One region of the Aquincola sp. J276 genome, then DNA from elsewhere that is predicted to be linked to it. Evidence: predicted binding sites of a transcription regulator. Region 1 holds the regulator's gene; the other holds the start of a gene.
What was found. The regulator FNR, encoded in region 1, switches genes on or off when oxygen is low (the NO sensors DNR and NnrR bind a similar motif). The targets are predictions, from matches to a motif close to TTGATNNNNATCAA.

Region 2: the regulator FNR is predicted to act here: its motif matches at 2,650-2,663, upstream of LRS14_RS08550 (universal stress protein).

The regions. Positions count from the first base shown of each region.
Region 1 is NZ_JAJONC010000001.1:280,542-285,447, forward strand. Features, by position in the region: gene LRS14_RS01335 (sulfite exporter TauE/SafE family protein) at 1-531, opposite strand, end outside; gene hemN (oxygen-independent coproporphyrinogen III oxidase) at 531-1,892, opposite strand; gene fnr (fumarate/nitrate reduction transcriptional regulator Fnr) at 2,071-2,787, shown strand; gene LRS14_RS01350 (hypothetical protein) at 2,768-3,013, opposite strand; gene LRS14_RS01355 (hypothetical protein) at 3,010-3,255, opposite strand; gene ccoG (cytochrome c oxidase accessory protein CcoG) at 3,278-4,693, opposite strand; gene ccoP (cytochrome-c oxidase, cbb3-type subunit III) at 4,700-4,906, opposite strand, start outside.
Region 2 is NZ_JAJONC010000001.1:1,873,296-1,878,201, forward strand. Features, by position in the region: gene LRS14_RS08540 (isopenicillin N synthase family oxygenase) at 1-984, shown strand, start outside; gene LRS14_RS08545 (NAD(P)-dependent oxidoreductase) at 995-1,636, opposite strand; gene LRS14_RS08550 (universal stress protein) at 1,731-2,615, opposite strand; gene trmB (tRNA (guanosine(46)-N7)-methyltransferase TrmB) at 2,737-3,429, shown strand; gene LRS14_RS08560 (glutathione S-transferase family protein) at 3,443-4,135, opposite strand; gene LRS14_RS08565 (undecaprenyl-diphosphate phosphatase) at 4,247-4,906, opposite strand, start outside.

The sequences.
Region 1 (4,906 bases):
CAGCCACAGCGCGGGCGCCAGCCACAGCACCGGCCCCGCGCCCAGCCAGAAGGCGGCCATTACCGAGGCGCCTCGCAGCGGGCCATTGGCCAGGGCAGCCAGCAGCAGCGCGCTCTGCAGCATGCCGCAGGGCAAGGCCACCCAGGCGACGCCGATGCCGGCCTTGCGCACCGGCCCGCGCATGCGCTGCCAGCCGTCCGGCGTGCGCCCCGACAGGCGGCCCCAGAAGGCCGGCAGGCGGCCGGTGGCCAGGAGCCACAGGCCCCACACCAGCAGCGCCGCATGCAGGGCGCTCCACAGCGGCTGCAGCATTGGCGCCATCTGCGCCCAGCGCCCCAGCGCGCCCATGCTGGCCGCCACCACCGCGCCCGCGGCGGCATAGCCCGCCAGGCGTCCGGCATGCAGCGCCACCGCATCGCCGCGGCCGCCGCGGCTGAGGGCGGCGCAGGCGCTGCCGCACATCAGGCCGCAGTGCGGCGAGCTGGCGAAGCCCAGCGCCAGTGCGCCGGCGATGAGGGCGCCGCTGCTCATCAGATCACCCGCGAGAAGCGCTCCCGCTGGCGGTCGGACTGCAGGTGGCGGTCGAACACCATGGCGATGGCGCGCACCACGTACCAGCCGGCGGGCGTGATCTGGATGGCGTCCGGGCCCAGCTCCACCAGGCCGGCTTCGGCCAGCGGTTGCAGCCGGGAGATTTCCTCGCGGAAGTGCTGCGGCACCGAGATCAGGTGCGAAAGTTCGATGGACTCGAACTCCAGCCGGCCCTGGCACATCAGCGCCATGATCACGGCGCGGCGCAGCAGGTCGTCGCGGCTGAGCGCCAGGCCGCGCTCCACCGCGAAGCGTCCCTGCGCCAGCGCGTCGTACCAGCCCTGCAGGTCCTTCGCGTTCTGGCTGTAGGAAGCGCCGATGCGGCTGATGGCCGAGGGCCCGAGGCCGATCAGGTCGCAGTCCGGCTGCGTGCTGTAGCCCTGGAAGTTGCGGTGCAGCCGGCCCTGCCGCTTGGCGATGGCCAGCGGGTCGGTGGGCCGGGCGAAGTGGTCCATGCCGATGTACACGTAGCCTGCGTCCAGGAACTGCGCCACCGCGCCTTCCAGCATCAGCACCCGGTCGGCGGCCGGTGGCAGCTCGGCGGCATGGATGCGCCGCTGCGGCTTGAAGCGTGCAGGCAGGTGGGCATAGGCATAGAGCGCGATGCGGTCGGGCTGGAGTTCGATCACCTGCGCGATGGTGGTGGCCACGCTGAGCTGGGTCTGCTGCGGCAGGCCGTAGATCAGGTCGACGTTGATGGAATTGAAGCCCAGCGCGCGGGCCGACTGCATCAGGCCGCGCACCATCTCCAGCGGCTGCACCCGGTGCACCGCCTGCTGCACGCGGGCGTCGAAGTCCTGCACGCCGAAGCTCAGCCGGTTGAAGCCCATGCCGCGCAGTGCGGCCAGGCGCTGCGCGTCCACGGTGCGCGGGTCGATCTCGATGGACAGCTCCGCCCCCGGCACGATGCGGAAGTGCGCGCGCAGCAGGTCCATCAGCTGCGCCAGTTCCTCGTCGTTCAGGAAGGTGGGCGAGCCACCGCCCAGGTGCACCTGCGAGACCGCCTGGCCGCGCCCCAGCGCATCCGAATGCAGCGCCACCTCGGCGGCCAGGGCCTGCAGAAAGGGCACTGCGCGCTCATGCCGGCGGGTGATGACCTTGTTGCAGGCGCAGTAATAGCAGACCGATTCGCAGAACGGCACGTGCACGTAGATCGACAGCGGCTGGCCCCCGCCCACGCTGGCTTCCGAGCGCAGCCGCAGCGCATTGGCATGGGCATCAGCGCCGAAAGCTTCAATAAAGCGATCAGCCGTAGGATAGGAGGTGTACCGTGGCCCCGGCACGTCGAATCGGCGCAGCAACTCGGTGTCCAGGGGGCGGTGCGAAGAGTGGTACCGATCGCGTTCATCGCATTCAACTTTGCCGGAGGACCGGCCTGGCGTGCTTGATGTGGCGCAACTGCCTGCGAGGGCGGGCGCGCAACAATCCTTGACTGAGCTCAACCAGGACGGCTAAGCAGTGAATAGCCCCACACCTACCATTCGCATCGAGCCACTCAAGGTGGCTTGCTCCAGTTGCAACCTGCGTGAGCTGTGTCTGCCGCTGGGCCTTTCTCAACCCGACCTGGAGCGCCTGGACACCCTGGTGGATGCGCGCCGCAACGTGCCGCGTGGCGCGGCGCTGTTCCGCACCGGCGATGCCTTCCATTCGCTCTACGCGGTGCGCACCGGCTTCTTCAAGACCTGCGTGTCGGCCGAGGACGGCCGCGACCAGGTCACCGGCTTCCAGATGGCCGGCGAGCTGCTGGGGCTGGACGGCATCAGCACCGACCGCCACAACTGCGATGCTGTGGCGCTGGAGGACTCGCAGGTGTGCGTGATCCCGTTCAGCGAGCTGGAGAACCTGTCGCGCGAGTTCACCGACCTGCAGCGGCAGTTCCACAAGATCATGAGCCGCGAGATCGTTCGCGACCACGGCGTGATGCTGCTGCTGGGCAGCATGCGGGCCGAGGAGCGGCTGGCCGCCTTCCTGCTCAACCTCACGCAGCGGCTGCAGTCGCGCGGCTTCTCGGCCTCGGCCCTGGTGCTGCGCATGACGCGCGAGGAGATCGGCAGCTACCTGGGCCTGAAGCTGGAGACAGTCAGCCGCACCTTCTCCAAGTTCCAGGAGGAAGGGCTGCTGGAGGTCAAGCAGCGCCATATCCGCATCGCCGATCAGGAAGGCCTGCGCAAGCTGGTCAACGCGTCGACCTGCTGAGCACCGGCTCGCCCAGCAGCTGGGTGATGGCGCCGGCGGTGGCGATCACCGCCCAGAAGATCAGGAAGGTGACGGTGTAGACCGCGCTGTGGCTCCAGCCGATCGGCTCGTGGCCGAACCAGGTGAGCGAGGCGGGGTCGACCACCGCGAACACCAGCATCTCCAGCACGCCGGCCATCACGAAGGCCGGCCAGCCGATCAGCACGGCGCGCAGCGCGAAGCTCACGGCCGGGCCTCGGGCTCGGCGGGCGCCTGCCGCGGCGCCGGGGCCGGTGCCGGCGTGTCCACCGTGAGCTGCGTGACGGCGCGCGGAATGGCCGAAGGCGCCACCACCGGGTCGGCGCCGCGCACCGCGATCACCGCGGTGGCGATGCCGGCCACCACCACCGCGGCGGGGCCGCCCACCACGAGCCATACGGCGGGCACGCGCCACCAGGGCATCACGGGTTGCACATCGAGCGATTTCATGACGGGTCCTCGGGCGCCTGTTTCAGCGCGGAACGACGAAGGTGGACTTCTCGGTGACGTCGGCCGGCAGGCTGCCTGGCTCGGACACCACCTGGAAGCGGAGAGGATGCGCGCCGCTGCCCAGCGACTGCGCGGCCTGCGGCGGCAGCTGCACCTGCAGCACGAACCAGCGGGCCTCGGCGGGCTGCAGCACCAGTGGCGCATGCTCGGCCAGCTGCGCGCCTTCGATGCCGCTGACCGCCAGCCGGTAGCGCTGCACCTCGCTGCTGGCGTTCATCAGCTGCAGCCGGTAGACGTTCTCGATGCGGCCTTCGTCGACGATGCGCGCCAGCGAGGCACGGTCGCGCACCACGTCCACCTTCAGTGGCGAGCGCTGCATCAGGCTGACGATGAACGCGCCGGAGATCAGCAGCAGCACCGCGCCATACACCAGCACCCGCGGCCGCGCGATGCGGCGCAGCAGCTGGCCGGGCGCCTGCACGTCCAGCGCCATCGCGTTCTGGGTGGCATAGCGGATCAGTCCGCGCGGCTGGTGCATCTTGTCCATCACGCCGTTGCAGGCGTCGATGCAGGCGGTGCAGGCGATGCATTCGTACTGCAGGCCGTTGCGGATGTCGATGCCGGTGGGGCATACCTGCACGCACAGGCCGCAGTCGATGCAGTCGCCCACGCCCAGGCTGGCCTTGTCGGCATCGCGGCCGCGCTTGCCACGCGGCTCGCCGCGCTTCTCGTCGTAGCTGACGATCAGCGTGTCATGGTCGAACATCGCGCTCTGGAAGCGGGCATAGGGGCACATGTACTTGCACACCTGCTCGCGCATGAAGCCGGCGTTGCCATAGGTGGCGAAGCCGTAGAACAGCACCCAGAACCACTCCCACGGCCCGAAGGTCAGCGTGAAGGCCTCGGCCCACAGCGTGCGGATGGGCGTGAAGTAGCCGACGAAGGTGAAGCCCGTCCACAGCGCGATGGCCAGCCAGATGGCGTGCTTGCCGCCCTTGCGCCACAGCTTCTCGACGTTCCAGCGGCCGGCATCGAGCTTCATGCGGGCGCCGCGCTCGCCCTCCAGCCGGTGCTCCACCCACAGGAAGATCTCGGTGTAGACCGTCTGCGGACAGGCATAGCCGCACCACAGCCGCCCGCCCACCGCGGTGAAGAAGAACAGCGCATAGGCGCTGAGGATCAGCAGCCCGGTGAGGTAGATGAAGTCCTGCGGATACAGGATCAGGTCGAAGATGTAGAAGCGCCGCGCCGCCAGGTCGAACAGCACCGCCGGGCGGCCCTCCCAGCGCAGCCAGGGCAGGCCGTAGAACAGGATCTGCGTGAACCACACCATGGCCCAGCGCCATGACGCGAACCAGCCCTTGACCGAACGCGGATAGACCTTCTTCTGGGACTCGTACAGCCACACGACACGCGTGGGCTTGGGCTGGGCGGACATGACGGATCAGGGCGCCTTGGCCACCGTGGCAGGCTGCGAGAGGTTCCACACGTAGGCGGCCAGCACGTTGATCTGCTCCGGGCTCAGCCGCGTGCCATGGGCCGGCATCACGTTGGTCTTGCCGTTGGTGATCATCGCGATGATGGCCGCCTCGCCATAGCCGTGCAGCCAGATGCGGTCGCTGAGGTTGGGCGCACCCAGCGCCGGGTTGCC
Region 2 (4,906 bases), 1.6 Mb from region 1:
ACCCCCTACACGATGCAGGAGCTGGCCAAGGAAAGCCGCATGGGCTCGATGGGCTCGGAGACGCACCAGCGCGAGATCCGCCGCATCGACCTGAGCAACTTCGACGAGCGCCGCGCCGAGATCACCGAGCAGCTCTGGGCCGCGTCAATCGACATCGGCTTCTTCCAGCTGACGAACCACGGCATTCCGCTGGCCGACATCCAGCGCGCGTTCGCGATGACGCAGGCCTTCTTCGCGCTGCCGGAGGAGGTGAAAGCCCGCCACCCGCTGAAGAAGGCCTTCAACGCCGGCTGGGAAAGCCGTGCGCAGGTGCGACCCTCCACCGGCACGCCGGACCAGAAGGAGAGCTACCAGATCACCCGGCCGCACATGGACGGCCTGTGGCCCGGCGAAGAAGCGCTGCCCGGCTTTCAACAAACGATGCTGGGCTTCGAGGCGCAATGCTGGTCGGTGGCGATGAAGATCCTGTCCTGCTTCGCCGACAAGCTTGCCTTTGGCAACCAGTTCTTCACCCAGGCGCATGATCCGTCGGTGCCGGCCTACCAGAGCACGCTGCGGCTGCTGCACTACTTCGCGATTCCGCCCGAGCGGCGCGACAACCTGGGCCTGTGGCGCGCCGGTGCCCACACCGACTTCGACTGCCTGACGCTGCTGTTCCAGCAGGCGGGCCAGGGCGGGCTGCAGGTGCTGCCGGGCAAGGAGCACGAGAAGCAGGAGTGGACGCCGATCGAGCCGGCCGACGACGTGATCACCTGCAACATCGGCGACATGCTGATGCGCTGGAGCGACGACCAGCTCAAGTCCAACTTCCACCGGGTGAAGAACCCGCGCCCCGACGAATACCAGGGCGCGCGCTACAGCCTGGCCTTCTTCGCACAGGCCAACCGCGACGTGGTGATCCAGGGCCCGGCGAAGAAGTACGAGCCGATCACGGCGGAGGACTACCTGTACCGCCGCGTGAACGCCAACTTCGCCAAATATTGATGGGGCGGGTTCAGCTGTAGACGGTGAAGCGCTTCTGCACGTGCTTCGGCGTCTCGATCTCGTCGACGATCGCCACGGCCAGGTCGGCCACGCTGATGCCGGCGGGTTCGCCAGCCACCATCGGCACCTCGTCGCCGCCCACGCGGTAGGCGCCGGTGCGCTCGCCGGGCGCCAGGTGCACCGGCGGCGACAGGAAGGTCCAGTCGAGCGCGTTGCGGCCGCGGATGCGGTTCAGCGCCTCGCGGGCGGCCAGCGCGCCCTGCTTCCACTCGGCCGGGAACTCCGGCGTATCGATCAACTGCAGCCCCGGCGCGATGAACAGGCTGCCGGCGCCGCCGACCACCAGCACGCGCTTCAGGCCCGCGGCCTGCACGCCGTCGAGGATGGCTTCGGTGCCCTTGAGGAACAGGTCGTGGATGTCGGGCAGGCCCCAGCCGGGGTTGTAGGCGTCGATCACGGCGTCGTGGCCGGCGACGGCGGCGGCCACCTGCTGCGCGTCCAGCGCATCGGCCTTCACGGCGGTCACGCCGTCGCGGCCGGCGTACTTGCCGGTGTCGCGGGCCAGCGCGGTCACGGCATGGCCGCGGCGCAGCAGTTCATCGAGCACGGCCTTGCCGACGAAGCCGGTGCCGCCGATCAGGGCGATCTTCATGGTGCGGTTCCAAGAGGTTGCGATGGCCTCATCTTCGGCCGCGCCGTGCGCCGCCGCCAGTCAGCGGAAGCTTTCTTCACCGTGAAGCCACGCTTCACACCGGCCGCACCAGCAGCACGTCGTTCTCGATCATGTCGAGCAGCCGCTCGGCCACGCTGCCCAGCAGCATCGCGGCCAGGCCGCTGCGGCCGGCGGTGCCCAGCACCACCAGGTCCTCAGGATGCCGCCAGCCGTGCTGCTGCAGCAACAGGCCGGGGTCGCCCGAGTCCAGCCACAGCCGCAGCCGCAGCCGCACCGGCTCGGGCAGGGTGCACCCGGCGATGAAGGCGGCGGCCGCGCGGGTGGCCTGCTCCCCACCCGCGTCGCGGGCCGAGGCCAGGTCCACCCCGGCGCGCGCGGGATAGGCGGCGCCGAAGGCATGGAACAAGGTGATCGGTGCCTCTGGCCAGCCGGTGGCCGCCACTTCCAGCGCATGGCGCGAGGGCGGCGACCAGTCGCTGGCCACGATCAGCCGCGGATAGGCCCGGCGGCCGCGCTGGCGCACCACCAGCACCGGCACCGGCGAGCGCCGCACCAGCAGGTCGACCGTGGAGCCCAGCACCAGCCGGCCCAGGCCATGGGCGCGCGCGGTGCCGGTGACGATGAGGTCGCAGCGCTGCTCGTCCGCCACCTTCAGCAGCGCCGCGCCCACCGGACCATGCGCCACCTGCACGTCATAGGGCACGCCGGCTTCGCCCAGCTCGGCCTGCAGCCGGCGGCGGGCCTGTGCCTGCAGCAGCTCGGCTTCCTCGCCGGTGACGGCCAGCGGCCCTTGCGCCTGCAGCTGGCCCAGCTGCGCACGCTCCGGCACCGTGACCACCACCAGCCGGGCGCCCCATTCGCGCGCCAGCAGCACCGCGCGGTCGATGGCACGGTCGCAGCGGCTGCTGAGGTCGGTGGCCACCAGCAGGCTGCGGGGGCGGGTGAGCGGCGGTTTCATGCCTGCGATTCTGGGGTGGGTGGCGGCAGCCGGCTTGATGGCGGTCAAGCCGCGGCGCCCACCGGGCCGCCGGCCCGCTCGGCGACAATGCCGCCCCTTCGCACCTGCCCCGCCGCACGCCATGACCGACGACCAACGCCCCCGCCGACCCATCCGCAGTTTCGTGCTGCGCGCCGGGCGCATGGGCACGGGCCAGCAACGGGCGCTGGCCGAACTGGGTCCCCGGTTCCTGCTGCCCTACCAGCCCGCGCCGCTGGACTATGCGGCCGCCTTCGGCCGCAGCGCGCCGGTGGTGCTGGAGATCGGCTTCGGCATGGGCGGCGCCACCGCGCAGATCGCCGCGGCGCGGCCCGACACCGACTTCATCGGCGTGGAGGTGCACGAGCCCGGCGTGGGCGCGCTGCTCAAGCGCATCGGCGAGGAAGACCTGACCAACCTGCGCCTGGTGCAGCACGATGCGGTGGAGGTGCTGCGCGACATGATCCCGCCCGGCTCGCTGGCCGGCGTGCACATTTTCTTTCCCGACCCCTGGCACAAGAAGAAGCACCACAAGCGCCGGCTGCTGCAGCCGGCCTTCGTGGCCCGGCTGGTCCAGCACATCGCGCCGGGCGGTTACCTGCATTGCGCCACCGACTGGCAGGACTACGCGGTGCAGATGCTGGAGGTGCTGGGCGCCGAGCCGCAGCTGCGCAACACCGCGGAAGGCTACGCGCCGCGGCCCGACTACCGGCCGCTGACCAAGTTCGAGCAGCGCGGCCTGAACCTGGGCCACGGCGTGTGGGACCTGGTGTTCACCCGCGTGGCGGCGGCCTGAAGCCGCCGGCCCTTCAGCCTGCGTCGGAAGCGGACTTGCGATAGGGCTCCTCGAAGTCGATGAAGTCCTTTTCCTGCTTCGCGTCGGCCACCCAGGCGGCCACGCCGGGCGAGGCCCACAGCCGGTCCACGTAGGCGGTCAGCTCCGCCGGCAGCGGCACGCCATAGGTGATGAGGCGGCCGGCCAGGGGTGCATAGAAGGCATCGGCCGCGCTGAACTCGCCGAACAGGAAAGGCCCGCCGCTGTCGTTCAGCGCCGCGGTCCACATGCCGACGATGCGATCGAGGTTGCGCCGCACGTCGGGCTGCTCGGCCAGGATGCGCTTGCCGACCGAGGGCAGCGAGGCCTCGATGTTCTGCGGCATGTGCTGGCGCAGCGCGCCGAAGCCCGAGTGCATCTCCGCCACCAGGCTGCGCGCGCGGGCGCGGGCCTGCCGCTCACGCGGCCACACCGCATGCTGCGGAAACAGCTCGGCCACGTATTCCACGATGGCCAGCGTGTCCCACACCGCGAAGCCCTCGTCCAGCAGCACCGGCACCAGGCCCACTGGCGTGATGCGCGCCAGCTCGGTGTGGAAGGCGGCGGCCGGGTCCTGGCTGAAGCGCAGCTTCCGCTCGGTGAACGGGATGCCGAAGTGCTTGAGCAGCACCCAGGGCCGCATGGACCACGACGAATAGTTCTTGTTGCCGATGATGAGCGTGAGCATGGCGTTCCTCTCCTGTGAGGAAGCATGCTAGCGGCGGCAGGCGGGCCGCCGCGCGGGCTCAGGCATGAAATGTCCGCATCACAGTGATGCGGCCGACACGGGCCCCGACCGTCAGGCCGACCACTCCACCCAGCCGGTGTAGGCCGTGAGCAGCACGATGGCGCCGAACACGATGCGGTACCAGGCGAAGACGGTGAAGTCGTGGCTGGACACATAGCGGATCAGCCAGCGGATGCAGATCAGCGCGCTGATGAAGGCGAAGGCCAGGCCCACGGCGAACATCGGTGCGTCGGCCATGCTCAGCGCCGCACGCTCCTTCCACACCGAGTAGGCGCCGGCGCCCATCAGCGTGGGGATGCCCAGGAAGAAGCTGAACTCGGCCGCGGCCTTGCGCGAGAAGCCGAACAGCATCGCGCCGATGATGGTGGAGCCCGAGCGGCTGGTGCCGGGAATCAGCGCCAGGCACTGGATCAGGCCCACCTTCAGCGCGTCCAGGGCCGTCATGTCGTCCACCGTTTCCACCCGTGCGAGCCGGCCGCCTTCCAGGTCGCGCTCGCCGAACTGCCGGCGATGGCGCCGCTCCACCCACAGGATGATCAGGCCGCCGACGATGAAGGCCATGGCCACCGGCACCGGATGGAACAGCCGCGCCTTGATGGCGCTGCCCAGCGCCAGGCCCAGCACCACGGCCGGGATGAAGGCGATGATGACGTTGCGCGCAAAGCGCTGCGCGACGGGGTCGTGCGTGATGCCGGCCACGGTGCGGCCGAG